DNA from 2 places in the Pseudoalteromonas thalassia genome. Region 1 is predicted to be linked to the other one. Evidence: predicted binding sites of a transcription regulator. Region 1 holds the regulator's gene; the other holds the start of a gene.
The links. Region 1 encodes sigma-54, which starts transcription at its own class of promoters, with help from an activator protein. Its sites were predicted from a motif close to GTTGGCACGNNNNTNGNNT; they were not measured.
Positions count from the first base shown of each region.

Region 1 (7,574 bases):
AATTTAATCGGTAAAGGGCCAAACTGTTTGGTTCCTGAAGAGAGTCGCAACGAAAAAGCGGCAAATAGTAAAGGTGGTAAAGGCCGTGCAGCACTTACACGTCACACTGGTTTTAGCCAATTCAAAAAGGCCAATACCAAACCTAGAGTAGGTAAAAATAAGCAGCGCGCAAAGTAAAAGATATAAATGGCCCTTAAAGGGCCGTTTTTATATTAGATCAATAACCAGGTTGCGGTGCCTAAAAAGGCAAAAATACCAACAATATCGGTGACGGTTGTCAGTACCACACTGCCGGCGAGGGCTGGGTCAATTTTCATTTTCTTAAGAATTAACGGAATACTCGCACCCGCGATACCAGCGGCAACAAGATTCATAAACATCGCAAACGCTAAGACCGCACCGAGCTTAAAGTCCCATTGCCATAGGGCAACCACACCAGCAATTAATATCGACCAAATAACGCCATTCAGTGCGCCTATCGCCAGTTCCTTAAGTAATAAGAAGCGTTGGTTTGTTTGGTTGATATGGCCAACCGCTATACCACGAATAACCAGTGTTAATGTTTGGCTACCTGCAACACCACCCATTGAAGGTACGATACCATTTAGTACCGCCAAAATAGGCAAGATTGCTAAGGTGTTTTCAAAAAAGCTTGCCACAATTGCTGCTAGCAATGCGGTTAATAAGTTAACTCCCAGCCAAATAGAGCGACGCTGCGAACTTTTGAGTACTGGCGCAAAGGTATCTTCTTCGTCGTCAAGACCAGCAAGGCTTAACATGCTATGTTCAGCATCTTCACGGATTACGTCAACGATATCATCGATGGTAATACGACCAAGTAAGTGAGCGTTATCATCAACAACAGGGGCTGAAATCCAGTTATGACGCTCGAACAATTGCGCTACATCACTTTCATCCATTGAGATCAGGATTGACTCGCACTCTTCATCCATTAAATCACGAACAATTTTATCCGATGAGTTGGTCAGTAATGTGGTTAACGAAAGCGCGCCTAAAAAGCAGTTATGTTTATCAACAACGTATAAGTCATCTGTACCCTCTGGTAGTTCACCACGCAAGCGTAAATAGCGCAGGACTACATCTAAGGTAACATCTGGACGGATTGTTACCGTATCGCTGTTCATCAGGGCACCGGCTGAACGCTCTTGGTACGACAGTGCCTGAGTTGCCCTTTCTCTATCTTGCGAGTCCATTGCACTGACTACGTCTTGATAAACGGTGTCAGGAAGGCTACGAAGAACTTCACCTAAGTCATCGTCGTCCATGTCTTCGGTTGCAGCAGCAATGTGCTCAGGCTCCATCTGAGCAATAATACCTAAACGTACGTCTTCAGAGAGTTCTTCTAAAACATCACCACGCACATCTGGGTCTACCAACTGCCATAGCATGCGACGAATTTTATGGGGAGATGACTCTAATAATAAAGCGGTATCACACGGAGCTGTTTTAGCGAGCATGCCTCGCACCTGAACAAATTGTCCACTATTGAGTGACTTGGTCACTTGTTTAAGTTGTTGTAGTGGGTAGTCTTGTTCAAAGGCTTCTGGCATTGGCGTCCTTACAACTGAAAATAGATTAATACAGATTCTGCAAATACAGCATAGTTGCTAAGTGGTGTATTTGCAGGATATCTTCACACTGCGATAAAATTATTAAGTGCTTTGTATTTTTAAGGTGTGAACGATATAAAAGTAGGATATTTAAAGAGAATTATAAATACCTGAACTAAGTTTAACTTAAACGGTTAAGCCTTAGCAAACGCTATTCTTGTTCATGAAAGCGTTGTGCAATTAATTCTCCAATTGCGTTCAGTGCAGCCTCTGCATCTGGGCCTTCACATACCACACGCACTTCTTTACCTTGACTACTTTCAAGTAGCATTAAGGCTAAAACACTATCACCTTCAGCTTCTTTATCGTCTTGATAAAGCATAATTTTAGCATCAAATTGCAAAGCAAGTTGTGCTAAAACAGTGGCTGCTCGTGCGTGCAAGCCAAGCTTATTTTGAATTAAAAACGTGTCTTCTGCGTGCATCTGGCATCCAATTAAATATCTTGCTCGCGATGGCGGATTTTTACGTTCGCATGCGTTTTTGAAAAGCTATCACCAATGGTCTGCGCTAAATATACCGAGCGATGTTGCCCGCCAGTACAACCAATTGCGATAGTAAGATAGCTTCGATTGTTACGCTCAAGGTGAGGCAACCATGTTTGCACAAATGTTTGAATTTGCCATGTAAATTTTTGCACTATGCTATGACTTGCAAGGTAATCTTTTACTGGTTGATCTAAGCCAGTGAGTGGCTTTAGATCTGGCTCCCAATGTGGATTTGGTAAAAAACGTGCATCAAATACGTAATCGGCTTCTTTTGGAATACCATGTTTAAAGCCAAACGACATAAAGGTGATAATCAGCTTTTTATCTTTTTTACCTAAGATCTTTTCACGAATTGATTCAGCTAACTGATGAACACTCAGGTCGGTGGTATCAATCATAAAATCAGCGCGCGTGATCAGTACATCCAGTAATACTCTTTCTTGCTTAATTGCTAAATCGAGTGGCAGCGAGTCAATCGATAGAGGATGTAAGCGTCGCGTTTCAGAAAAGCGTTTGATCAGAGTTTGGTCATCACTGTCTAAATAGAACAGTGTTGGGTTTGCAAAACCTGGCAGGTATTCAAGAATATCATTAAACTCTTGCTGCTCTTTCGGTAAGTTACGCACATCTATGCTGACTGCTATTTTGTCATAGTTGTCTGAAACGCTACGAACAAGCGAAGGTAATAAGTTGACTGGGATATTATCAACACAGTAGTAACCCAAGTCTTCAAGTACACGTAAAGCGACCGATTTACCTGAGCCTGAGCGACCGCTGATGATAATTAATTCCATTTATGCCTCTGCTGATATGACCTGAAACAGTTCGTGGTCTGTTTTGGCGCTACGTAACTGTTTACAAAACTCTTTATCTTTTAGTCTATCAGCAATTGTCGATAAGGTCTTTAGGTGAAGTTGGCTGTCTCCATCTGGTACGATGAGTGCAACGAAAATATCCACAGGTCGGTTATCAATTGCGTCAAAATTGATTGGGGATTCACTCACTATGACAAATGCCTTTGGTTGCTCTGCACCACTCATGCGGCCATGTGGAATAGCAATGCCACGACCAATACCTGTACTGCCTAATTTTTCTCTATTGAGTAAGGCATCAAGGACGTCTTGTTGAGATAAATGAGGAAGCTGCTGGTGAGCCAGCTCGCTGATATATTCAAGGATTCTTTTTTTGCTATTAAAAAGGACCGCAGCTTTGCTGCAGTCCTGGTTAGTAAGTGAACTAAGTTTCATAATTTAGTGTCGAGCTAATTTCTCTTTGTGTTTAATGACTTGACGATCTAGTTTATCGATTAGCGAGTCAATGGCTGCATACATATCTTGGTGTGCAGTTGAGGCAAAGAGCTCGCCTCCATTTACATGTAAAGTTGCTTCTGCTTTTTGGCTTAATTTTTCTACATCTAGAATGACATGTACATTATTAATGTGGTCAAAATGCCTTTCTAGTTTTGCAAACTTGCTGTTTACATAGTCTCTTAATGAATCAGTGATTTCTACATGACGACCAGTTAAATTTAGTTGCATAAGCATTTTCCTTCTATGTAAAACGTCTAAATCAAACTCTTACGCTGATTAGACGGAGGTATCGCTAGAGACTCTCGATATTTTGCAATTGTGCGTCTAGCTACTTTAATTCCTTGCTCAGCCAATATATCTGCAATTTTACTATCACTCAATGGTTTAGCTGAGTTTTCTGCAGCGATAAGCTTTTTGATCAAAGCGCGAATTGCTGTTGATGAACACTCACCACCGTTTTCTGTGCTGACATGGCTTGAGAAGAAATATTTCAACTCAAAAATCCCGCGAGGGGTGTGCATGTATTTTTGTGTTGTAACACGTGAAATTGTCGATTCATGCATTTCGACCATTTCTGCGACATCGTTCAGCACCATTGGTTTCATGGCTTCTGGGCCATGTTCAAAAAATGCTTGTTGTTGCTGTACGATACAATTGGTCACTTTTAAAAGTGTATCGTTACGGCTCTCTAAGCTTTTAATAAACCATTTAGCTTCTTGTAAATGAGAGCGAATAAACTGGCTATCGCTGCTCGATTTTACTGAGCGTGACATAGCTGCATATTGGCTATTCACTCTAATTTTTGGCATACAATCTGGGTTTAGTTCAACGACCCAACGACCTTTAACTTTTTTAACCGATACATCGGGTATAACGTACTCAGACTCTTCGCGAACTATGCTGTCTGCTGGCTTAGGGTTTAAGCTGTGGATCAGCGTCATTACTTCTTTTAGTTCGCTTTCTTTAAGCTTAGTCTTTTTCATCAAAGTGCGATAGTCGCGACTTGCTAATAATTCAATATGCTCAGATAAAACCATTTTAGTTTCAGCTAAATACGGCGTACTCGCATCGAATTGGCGAAGCTGGATACATAAGCACTCTTGTAAGCTACGGGCACCAATCCCTACTGGATCAAACAACTGTATTCTCTTTAAGACCGCTTCGACTTCATCTAGTTCGATTTCTTCTTCATCATTATTTTGATTAAAACTTTCGACTATGTCTTCGCAGCTAACAGTTAAAATACCTGAGTCATCAATTGCCTCTACGATGGCGACAGCGATCGCTTCATCGGTTGGGCTAAATGGTGTGAGTTGTAATTGCCACATAAGGTATTCATGGAGGGTTTCAGTCGATGCACCTTGATAAATTGACTCATCTTCTGGCATTGGACCTGATGATGTTGATGGGGCTGCACTCATGTACTCATCCCATGTCACATCCATAGCTAAATCGTCACTAACGGTGTCTTTGTTAAGGGCATCGCTGCTTTCTTGTTCGTACTCACTCGGCGCTTCTTCGGCCGATGCACTTAGCTGAGTATCATCAGATTCAGCTTTTTGCTCGTTCTTACCAATGTTTTCATCGTTGTAATCTGCTTCTTCCACTTCAAGCAGAGGGTTACTATCAAGTGCTTCTTGAATTTCTTGCTGGAGATCCAATGTACTAAGCTGCAGCAAGCGAATTGCTTGTTGCAGTTGTGGAGTCATTGTAAGTTGCTGGCCCATGCGCAGCTGTAATGATTGCCTCATGTATCCCTAACAATCCTTTTATGTGTTATCGACACCTGTGCAGTCACAGGTAAATTTATATCGATTTATTGTCATTGTTATTTAGTTTAGCAGATGCGCTAGATGGTGGCTTATTGGTTATAGCCTGAATTGCTCACCTAGATACACATCGCGTACGGTTTGGTCAGCTAAAACATGCTCAGGTGTTCCTGATGCAATTAGCTCCCCATGAGAAACAATGTAGGCTTTTTCACAAACATCAAGGGTTTCTCTAACATTATGGTCAGTGATTAATACACCAATACCACGATTTTTTAAGTGTTCAATAATTTTCTTTATATCTAACACTGAAATAGGATCAACACCAGCAAAAGGCTCATCTAACAAGATAAATTTAGGGTTTGCGGCTAATGCCCGAGCAATTTCTACGCGACGACGCTCGCCCCCAGATAAGGCCATACCTTGACTATCACGAATATGCTGAATACTAAATTCATCAAGTAAGTTGTTGAGTGTTTCTTCTCGGCCTTGTTTATTTAAATCTTTACGCGTTTCTAAAATAGCCATTAGGTTTTGATAAACCGTTAACTTTCTAAAAATAGATGACTCTTGTGGTAGGTAACCAATCCCTAAACGTGCTCGGCTATGCATTGGCAAAAGTGTAATATCATTATCATCAATGCTGATCTTGCCTTTATCGCTAGGTACTAAGCCAACAATCATATAGAAAGTGGTGGTTTTGCCTGCGCCATTTGGGCCAAGCAAACCAACGATACTGCCCGCTTCAACCTCAAGACCCACATTTTTGACAACTTGGCGGCCTTTATAACTTTTTGCTAAAAGCTCTGCTTTTAATGTGCTCATGGTTGGCCTTTATCGTCTTGTTTGTTGTCAACAGGCACTAAGATTGTGTGTACACGGTCTGTTGAGTTTTCGTCTTTTTCTGCGCTAATTAGTTGTTGTGCCATATCATAAGTAATGCTTTTCGCTGTTACTTTTTGGCCTGCTTGAGTCACTTCGGCTTCGCCATTTAAAGTTAAGAAGCGCTTGGCTACGTCGTAGCGAACTTCTTCTGCACTGGCGCTCATTACCGTGCCATCTGCTTGCTTTTCTTCAAAATAAGCAGGCTTACCTGTGGCGATAATTAACTCAACAGTACCTTCTGTATCACCACCATGGGCTTCAAGGCGTTCGGCTGTGATCCGGCGGTTACCATGTATAATTTCGACATTGCCTTCAAATATACCAACGCCATCTTTTAGCTTACCAGTTTGACGATCTGAGCTTATGCTAATTTGTGCGCCTGTCTGCTCGGCAGCTACGCCTGAAAAGGCAATCAATAAGCTTGGGATCAGGAGTAATTTCTTCAGTTTATTGGTCATAGTATATGGTTCGTGTATGGTTAGTTAACTCTACAATCTCGGTTTTTAAATTAGCTTTTAGGCCTTTACCGGTAATTTTTAAATTTGGTCCTGTTAGCGTCACAGGTTGCTTCGAAAACATGGTCATTTGTTCTATATCAACGTTAATGTTTTCAGCTTTAATATCTTCGATCATGCCATTATGGGTTAAGTTTTTAGCAACAACATCGCCTTCAAAAATAAGCTGATCGTTTTCATATAAGGTGGCTTCTTTAGCTTTTACTTGCCAAATTTGCTGGTCGCCATAAAGTGTAAAAATAGGTTGCTCAAAAAAGGTAAACCCAAGCTGCTGATAAAGCTCCATTTTCGCAGCGGCCACTTTATGGCTAATCTTGCCTTGCTCATCATAAGCGGTTTGCTTTAGTGCAACGGCCGTATAATCGGGAGTTGCAATAATCTCGTCTTCACTATTTATTGTGTTTGTTGTTTGGTTAAAGTACGGATACCACAACCACACCATGCAACAAACAAAAACAATACTCAGTAAAATACGGGCTATATTCATGCGCTGGTTCCATCGCTAGTTAACGGCTTACCGTTTTCTAACATCAGTAAATCTGTTAATTCACGTACAGCGCCAAAGCCACCCGGTAGCATGGTCGTATAGTGAGCCAGTTTTTTTATCAGTGGGTGCGCATCATTGACTGCTACCGCAAAGCCTACTTTTTCCATTACAGGCAAATCAGGGCCATCGTCACCAATGTACGCTATTTGCTCATCTTCTAGGCCAAGTTTATCTTTTAACTCTTGGTATGCAATCAGCTTTGTTTCTTGGCCTTGATAAATATGCTGCACGGTTAGGCTAGTCATTCGCTGCTGAACTATTTGTGAATGGCGCCCAGTAATAACGGCAACTTCAAAGCCACTATTAATGAGTGCTTTTATGCCAAAGCCATCTTTGGTATTAAATGCTTTAAGCTCTTCGCCCTGATTTCCAAGATAAATTCGGCCATCAGAAAAAACGCCATCAATATCACATATTAGTAACTTAACTT
Region 1 is NZ_JBMMUE010000012.1:39,203-46,776, forward strand. It holds gene AAEU31_RS14370 (YgiQ family radical SAM protein) at 1-177, shown strand, start outside; gene mgtE (magnesium transporter) at 213-1,571, opposite strand; gene AAEU31_RS14380 (HPr family phosphocarrier protein) at 1,783-2,055, opposite strand; gene rapZ (RNase adapter RapZ) at 2,067-2,912, opposite strand; gene ptsN (PTS IIA-like nitrogen regulatory protein PtsN) at 2,913-3,365, opposite strand; gene hpf (ribosome hibernation promoting factor) at 3,369-3,656, opposite strand; gene AAEU31_RS14400 (RNA polymerase factor sigma-54) at 3,683-5,179, opposite strand; gene lptB (LPS export ABC transporter ATP-binding protein) at 5,297-6,022, opposite strand; gene lptA (lipopolysaccharide transport periplasmic protein LptA) at 6,019-6,540, opposite strand; gene lptC (LPS export ABC transporter periplasmic protein LptC) at 6,530-7,084, opposite strand; gene kdsC (3-deoxy-manno-octulosonate-8-phosphatase KdsC) at 7,081-7,574, opposite strand, start outside.

Region 2 (7,574 bases), on a different contig from region 1:
TAGCTCTAAAGACATATTAAAGCGCGCCATTAATGCGACAGGATATTGGCCAGATATCGTTGAAAGTTCAGGCTCGCGCTATCAAAGTCATTTTGTACAAGATACTACCAACTTACCTATTCATACGCGTTTTCACGAATCACTTAGGGCATTGAGTAAGCCTATTGGCTATGACATTTTTTTAGAGTTTATGTTTTTAAGCGTCTTTTTAGTAATGATGTTTAGTGCCGTGTTTTGGTTAAGCCAACGTATTTTTGTAAAACCCATGACGCATTTGATGAATTATTTAGAGCAGCATGATGAGGGCAAGCAAGCGCTTGTAAGTTACAAAATTCCTGCTAACTGGCAGCCTTGGTTTAGTCGTGTTAAGCAGATCTTTCGACGCAATGAAGAGTTAGTACAGTCCTTACAAGAAGCCAATAAAACTTTAGATTCTCAAGTACAAGTAAAGTCGCAACAGCTTAGAAGAAGTATTGATGCTAAAGAGCGTCAATTAGCGTTATTAAACACCATGCTCAACAATGTTCCGGATATTATTTATTTTAAGAACATTGATGGCTCATTTTTGGGGTGTAATAAAGCATATGAACGCTACATAGGCTTGCCACAAGAAAAGTTAGTGGGTCAGCAATTATGTGATATCAGTGATGATAATGGTGAAATCAACGAGCTTGAAAAGAAAGTGCTCAAAGACAGACAGGTTTATCAAAAACGTTTATCAACACAAGATAAAATCTATGATTTGAGCATAGTGCCTTTTTATAACGAGCATCAGCAGTTTTTGGGGACTATGGCGATTGGCCGTGATATTACCAAACAGTATGAAGCGCTCAATGCGTTGCAAAGTTCAGAAGCTAAATTACGAAGTGCAATGGAGTATGCTGCCAATGGCGTGCTGTTAGTGTCACTTGATTATCAGGTTTTACAAGTAAATAAAGCGGCAAGGAAGATTTTTTCAATTGATTTAGGTAATAAATCACCTAGTCACTATACATTGGAAGACCTATTTGCTGAGCAATCATTTAATACATTAAAAGAGACATTACTAGATTTACTCAACGAGAAAAAGAATGTCTATCACTTTAGCCTGCCACAACAAGAGCAAAAGCGATGGCTACAAATTAGTGTTTCATTAGTGTTTAATGGCGAGCAAACACCCGACTACTATGTTGTGCATGTGCAAGATGTTACAGCGCTTGTGCAAGCAAAAGACGATGCTGAGCGAGCAACACTGGCAAAGAGCCGATTTATTGCAAACTTAAGTCATGAAATTCGTACGCCGTTGAATGTAGTGTTAGGCCTAATTGATGTAATTGCTTTACAAGGCTTATCAGCTGAGCAGCGTACTCATGCAGAACAAGCTAAATCTGCGGCAAATAGTTTACTTACTTTACTTAATCGCATGCTTGACTTTGCTCGAGCAGAAAACTCGCAAATGCAATTAAGTAATGCGCCATTTAGTGTCTCTAATTTAATTGAGTATTGCCAAGGCTTGATCGCACCACTGTGCAGAAAAAAAGGCTTAACTTTTAATATTGAATGTGATGATGATATCAATGACAGCTTAATTGGCGACCAAATATGTTTGCAACAAGTGTTAGGAAATTTACTGACAAACGCCGCTAAGTTTACAGAGCAAGGCAGTGTCACCTTGTGTATGAAGCTCATTGAACAATCAACAGAGCAGCAACTTATTTGTTTTAACGTCAAAGATACTGGTATAGGGATAAGCCAAGAAGATCAAAGTTGTTTATTTGATGCGTTTACACAGGGCGATGAATCTCTTACTCGTTCACATCAAGGCGTAGGACTTGGTCTTGCCATTGTGAAGTATGAGGTTGCCTTGATGGGAGGTGAAATCAAGCTTGAGAGTGAAAAAGGCAAAGGCAGTGAGTTTTACTTTTGCTTACAGCTTGATAAAACCACAGAGCCGGCCAAAAAGTCTGTGGTGTCGTTACCCTCTAAAATGGATTTATCAGGCTTACTCGTACTTGCTGTAGACGATAACCCACTAAATTTAAACATAATTAAAAGTATTCTAGAGCAAGCTGATGTTAATGTTGTTTGTGCAGACAGTGGTGAAAAAGCGATAAAGCTTGCAAAGTCATTGCAACCTGATCTGATTTTTATGGATATTCAAATGCCAGAAATGGATGGTTGCCAAGCAACGCGCATTATTCGTCAGACATTTAGTAAACAACAAATACCAATCTATGCATTAACGGCACACAGTGAACCTGCTGACATAGAGCAATCAGTTGCAGCTGGTATGAATAAGCACCTAACCAAGCCAATTGTTGCGAGCAAATTATTTTTAGCCATGAATGAATTGGAACATAAAAAAGAATCCTTTTTCGATCAAGACTTTATTCTATCTCAATTTGGAAACAGCACTAAGTTAGTATTAACTATGTTGTCAAAGTTTGCGATTATGGCACAAGAGCAGTTATTACTCATATCTAAAGTAAACACTGCGCAAGAGCTGATACGTGTGGTGCATAATCTTAAAGGGTCAGCTGGAAACCTCGGTTTTAAACGTTTGTCAGCGTGCGCTCAGGAATGTGAAGTCAAGCTGAAGAAAACTGGTGAACTGCCCGAACAATTAAATGATGAATTGCAATGCCAATTACAGCAAGTGATTGCATTTATCATCGAACAAGGATCTACACATGTTGAAAAGAGCCAAGGTACTGATTGTTGATGATGATCCGTTAAATCGCTTGGTATTAGAGAAAACGTTGCAGCAAGACTACGATGTTTTTTGTGTTGAAAGTGGTGAAAAAGCACTGACGTTTTTGAAAACTCAAACTGTCGACTTGTTGATTTTAGATATAGTGATGCCCGGCATTGATGGTTACGAGGTACTTGGCAAGTTAAAAGAAAATGCCACAACCAGCATGTTACCCGTTATCTTTATTTCCGCGAATAACAGCCATGATGATGAAGCAAAGGGCCTTGAATTAGGTGCAATGGACTACATCACTAAACCTTTTAGTGCTGCGATAGTTCGTGCAAGGGTACGCAATCAGTTATTAATTAAGCAAAAAAATGACCTTCTTGAAATGCTTGCTTCAATTGATGGGTTGACGGAAATACCTAACAGGCGTTATTTAGATGAGAATTTAGCTCGTGAATGGCGTCGAAGTCGTCGAGACTGTACACCGTTATCTGTGCTGTTAATGGACGTTGATCACTTTAAACGCTACAACGATTGTTATGGACATAGAGCCGGGGATGATTGTTTGAAAAAAATTGCTCACGCGCTTGTTGGTGCATGTGAGCGCGGCAGTGACTTTGTAGCACGTTATGGTGGTGAAGAGTTTGCTGCGGTACTGCCAAACACTTCTGCAAAAGAAGCTATTGCATTTGCTAACAAACTACGCGATGCAGTGAATAAACTAAATATCCCTCATAAAGCGTCTTTAAATGCTGATCACATTACGATTAGTATTGGTATTGCCACCACTGAAACCGGGCAAGTATACGCAGAGCAAACTTTATTAGAAGAGGCTGATTTAGGTTTGTATCAAGCTAAAGATACTGGACGCGATAAAGTTGTTTCAAGGATGGTTGCGGTAAATGAATCAGAGTAGGCAAAGCCTACTCTTAACTTTAGCTTGCTAATTAGCCGTTACTTAGCGATTGATAAATTGTATCGCCCACGCCGATTAACTTATCATTTTTAAATACTAAAGGTGTGCACTCATCTTTTGTCATCTTGCCATCTGAATGAATGCTATGCGTAACATAAAATAGCACTTGATATACATCATCACCTTGTTTTAGCAGCTCGGTAAAGTTAGGTGTATGAAGTTTGTTTAATACTGTTTGATAACTGGTATCGAGTGCAAGGTTAGAAATAATTTCACGATTATTTTTATGTTGCTTCTCCCAGCTTGATGAAGAACTACCTGCCCAATGCGTATCGGCTTCGCCATCTGAAACTGCAATAACGCAACCTGTTAAGAATGGAGCAGATAGTGCAGCGATTAGAAGAGCTTTTTTCATTTTTTTTATCCCTAGAAATTCGAGTTTAAGTGATTGTTAAATAGCAATCAGCTTGCCAACTTTAAAAATCTTTTTAAATCAATGTTTTGTCTGTTAACTTTCATGCGTGGTAGGCTAAATAAACACGTAGATTAGTCTGTTTGACTAATTTGTTGTATTTTAGACTAATCTATTCCGTGGTTCGCCTTGGTTATATGCTTGGATATTTAAAGCTATTTCGTTAACTAGGCGAGCGATTGATTCTTGGCTTGCCCATGCGATGTGTGGTGTGAGTAATAAGTTTGCGCCTTTGTATAGTGCCAGCGGGTTTGTTTGCTCTGCGGGTTCTTTACTAAGTACATCTACACCTGCGCCAGCAATGACATTATTAGCTAAAGCGTCAGCTAAATCGGCTTCATTGATAATCCCACCACGAGCGGTATTGATAATAATAGCTGACGATTTCATCATGCTTAATTCTGCCGCGGCTATTTGGTTGCGTGTTTCATCCGTTAGCGGGCAATGAACACTAATAATATCGGCTGTGCTTAGGGCATCATTAAAACTAACACGACCTTCACGAGGCGTATGACCTTTTCGCTCACTAATGATGACATTGGCACCAAAGGCACGCGCTACATCAGCCACAGCTTTACCTAATGACCCATAACCAACAATTGCCAATGTTTTGCCGGCAATTTCATTAAAGCTGTAATCTAAGCGACAAAACATTGGGCTTTGTTGCCATAAACCTTGCTGGCAATCATTAATGTATCTATGAGTATTACCCAATAAGTTAGTGATTAAGGTAAAGGTATGCTGCACCACGCTCGGTGTTGAATAGCCCGCCACATTTGTCACTGCAATGTTATGCTCTTTTGCTGCCTCTAAATCGATATTATTAGTGCCTGTTGCTGCAACGCATATTAATTTCAAATTAGTTAACTGGCTCATAGCGTGCTGATCAATCACCACTTTATTACTGATAATTACATCAGCATTTTGGCAGCGCTCAACAACTTGCTCTTGGGAAGTTAGATCGTAACAAGTTAATTTACCTAGCTGTGCTAAGGCATCTAACGAAGTGTTGGCTAATGTTGCTGCATCAAGGACAGTAATATTCATGTGCTTTCCTTTTTTAATTTATTGCTTGACCTTGGGGTGTACTCCAAGGTTTATAGTGAGCATAATAAATAAACGCTTCACAATGGAGACGGTGATGAAAATAGGTGAGTTTTCCCGCCAGTTGGGTGTCTCAACAGATACCCTAAGGTACTACGAAAAGCATGGTTTGTTAACGCCAAGTTCGCGTTCAGACGTGGGATATCGTTTTTATTCTGAGGATGACTATAAGCAAATGGCGTTTATTCTCAGAGCAAAGAATGTTGGCTTTAGTTTGGCTGAGATCAAAGAGTTGCTGCAAATTAAGTTTCATAAAGATCAGCACTCTTGCCATGAAGTTAAAGAGATGACGTTACAAAAGCGCGATCTCGTAGCACAAAGAATTGCGGAGCTTACCCGCTTTTATGACTCACTTTCATTATTGGCTGATAAATGTTGTGGTGGCGAAGAACCCGCTGAAAACTGTTCAATACTAACGACGCTGGAGGATATCGATGGACTTACTCAGTAATTTTTGGCATCTGTTTTTACTCTCGGCGCCTTGGTTAATGCTGGGCTTATTCATAGCTGGTCTGTTAAATGTGTATTTGCCTGCCAACTTTCTTAACCGTCATTTAGGAAAAGAAGGGCTATGGACCACAGTTAAAGCGGCTTTTATTGGTGCTCCTATGCCATTGTGCTCATGTGGTGTTATCCCTGCTGCCATTGGTTTAAGAAGGGCGGGGGCGTCAAAAGGTGCCACCACCGCATTTTTAGTTTCAACCCCTGAAACGGGAGTCGATTCGGTCTCGGTATCTTATGTGTTACTAGGCCCATTTATGGCGGTGATACGTCCAATTGCGGCCGTGTGTAGTGCCATTGTGGCGGGTGTATTAGTGGGTAAAGACAGTGAGCTTCATCAACAGCAAAGCACAACAGCAAATAAAGAGAACACCAAAACAACATCTTGTTGCAGCAGTAAACAGCCTGAGCCTATGACCACATCGAGTTGTTGCAGTAAAGAGGCGCCTGCTAAGCCCGCACAAAGTTGTTGCAGCAAGCAAACAACTAAAGAACTTGAGGCTATTAAAACAACAAGTTGTTGTAGTAATAAAGGTTCACAAGCTACTCCAGAGCCGCAACAAAGTTGCGCAAGTGAACAAGCTGCACCTTCGCAGAAAAGCTGTTGTAGCAGTGAGCAGCCAACTAAAGCCGTTGAAAGTCGTTTTAGTAAACTGAAACGAGCGGTGAGTTTTAGTTGTAACAAATTACTTGAAGACACCATGATTTGGTTAATGATTGGTTTATTCTTTGCCGCTTTAGTACAAACCTATGTGCCAGAATCTTATTTAAGCCAATGGGGCAGTGGCATACTTGCGATGCTTGTGGTTATTTTAATTAGTATTCCTATGTATATTTGCGCAACAGCGTCAACACCGATAGCTGCTGGACTATTACTCAGTGGTGTATCGCCTGGTGCAGTCTTAGTTTTTATGTTGGCAGGCCCTGCTACAAATATTGCAACCTTAGGTGTTGTGGGTAAAGAACTAGGTAAGCGTTCAGTGGTTGCTTACTTAATAGGTGTGATTGCTACAGCGTTGGTATTTGGCTTTTTAACTGATTATTTAGTGACGCAATATGGTTTTGTGGTGGCACCGATGATAGGCGAAGAGCATGAAGTTTTACCGCATTGGTTAAGTTTTATATCGGGCATTGTATTGGCTACTTTAATGCTTAGATTAGTGTTAAAAATGGTTCTGAAAAAGTCCTCGCAAACTGGTAAGAGCATTGCATAATTACTTGTTATAAAAATATATTTTACTAACATTTGGCAAATAACTTGGTTAACTATCGCGTCTCGGTTCGCATTTAAAATTGCCTGAGTTATAATCCGCCAAATATTTAAACGGTGCGCTGTGCGTGCCGTTTTTTAACTTAAGTAGTTTTTAATGAGTGAAAGTGTGGATAAATACGCCGACATAAGACCTTACAATGATGATGAAGTCGCTGATTCAGTAGCACGTTTAATTGCTGATAATGCTTTTGTGGATGTAATTGCCAAATATAATCTACCGCGCTTTTTATCCTATTTTCCATTTATTACTCGCCCATTAGTGCGCAGCCAGCTGCGTAAAAAGTGGGGTAATACCTCATCGGTTGAGCAAGTACAGCATGAAGTGGCAGATTATTTAAATAAGTTAATCACCCGTACTACTTCTGAAGTGACATTTTCAGGCATAGATAAACTAGATCCTAAACAAGCCTATTTATTTATCTCGAATCACCGAGATATCGTGCTTGACCCTGCATTGGTGAATTGGGGGTTGTTTAAACATAATATGCCGACTGTTCGCATCGCAATTGGTGATAACTTACTGCAAATTCCTTATATCACTGAGTTAATGCGTTTAAACAAAAGCTTTATTGTGAAGCGCTCAGCGAAAGCACCTAAAGAGATGCTAAAAGCTTTGTCGCAGCTGTCTGCT
Region 2 is NZ_JBMMUE010000007.1:55,406-62,979, forward strand. It holds gene AAEU31_RS10130 (response regulator) at 1-2,701, shown strand, start outside; gene AAEU31_RS10135 (diguanylate cyclase) at 2,670-3,593, shown strand; gene AAEU31_RS10140 (DUF3192 domain-containing protein) at 3,625-4,008, opposite strand; gene AAEU31_RS10145 (D-2-hydroxyacid dehydrogenase) at 4,168-5,112, opposite strand; gene zntR (Zn(2+)-responsive transcriptional regulator) at 5,207-5,620, shown strand; gene AAEU31_RS10155 (SO_0444 family Cu/Zn efflux transporter) at 5,604-6,884, shown strand; gene AAEU31_RS10160 (1-acyl-sn-glycerol-3-phosphate acyltransferase) at 7,038-7,574, shown strand, end outside.
Region 2: the regulator sigma-54 is predicted to act here: its motif matches at 4,050-4,068, upstream of AAEU31_RS10140 (DUF3192 domain-containing protein).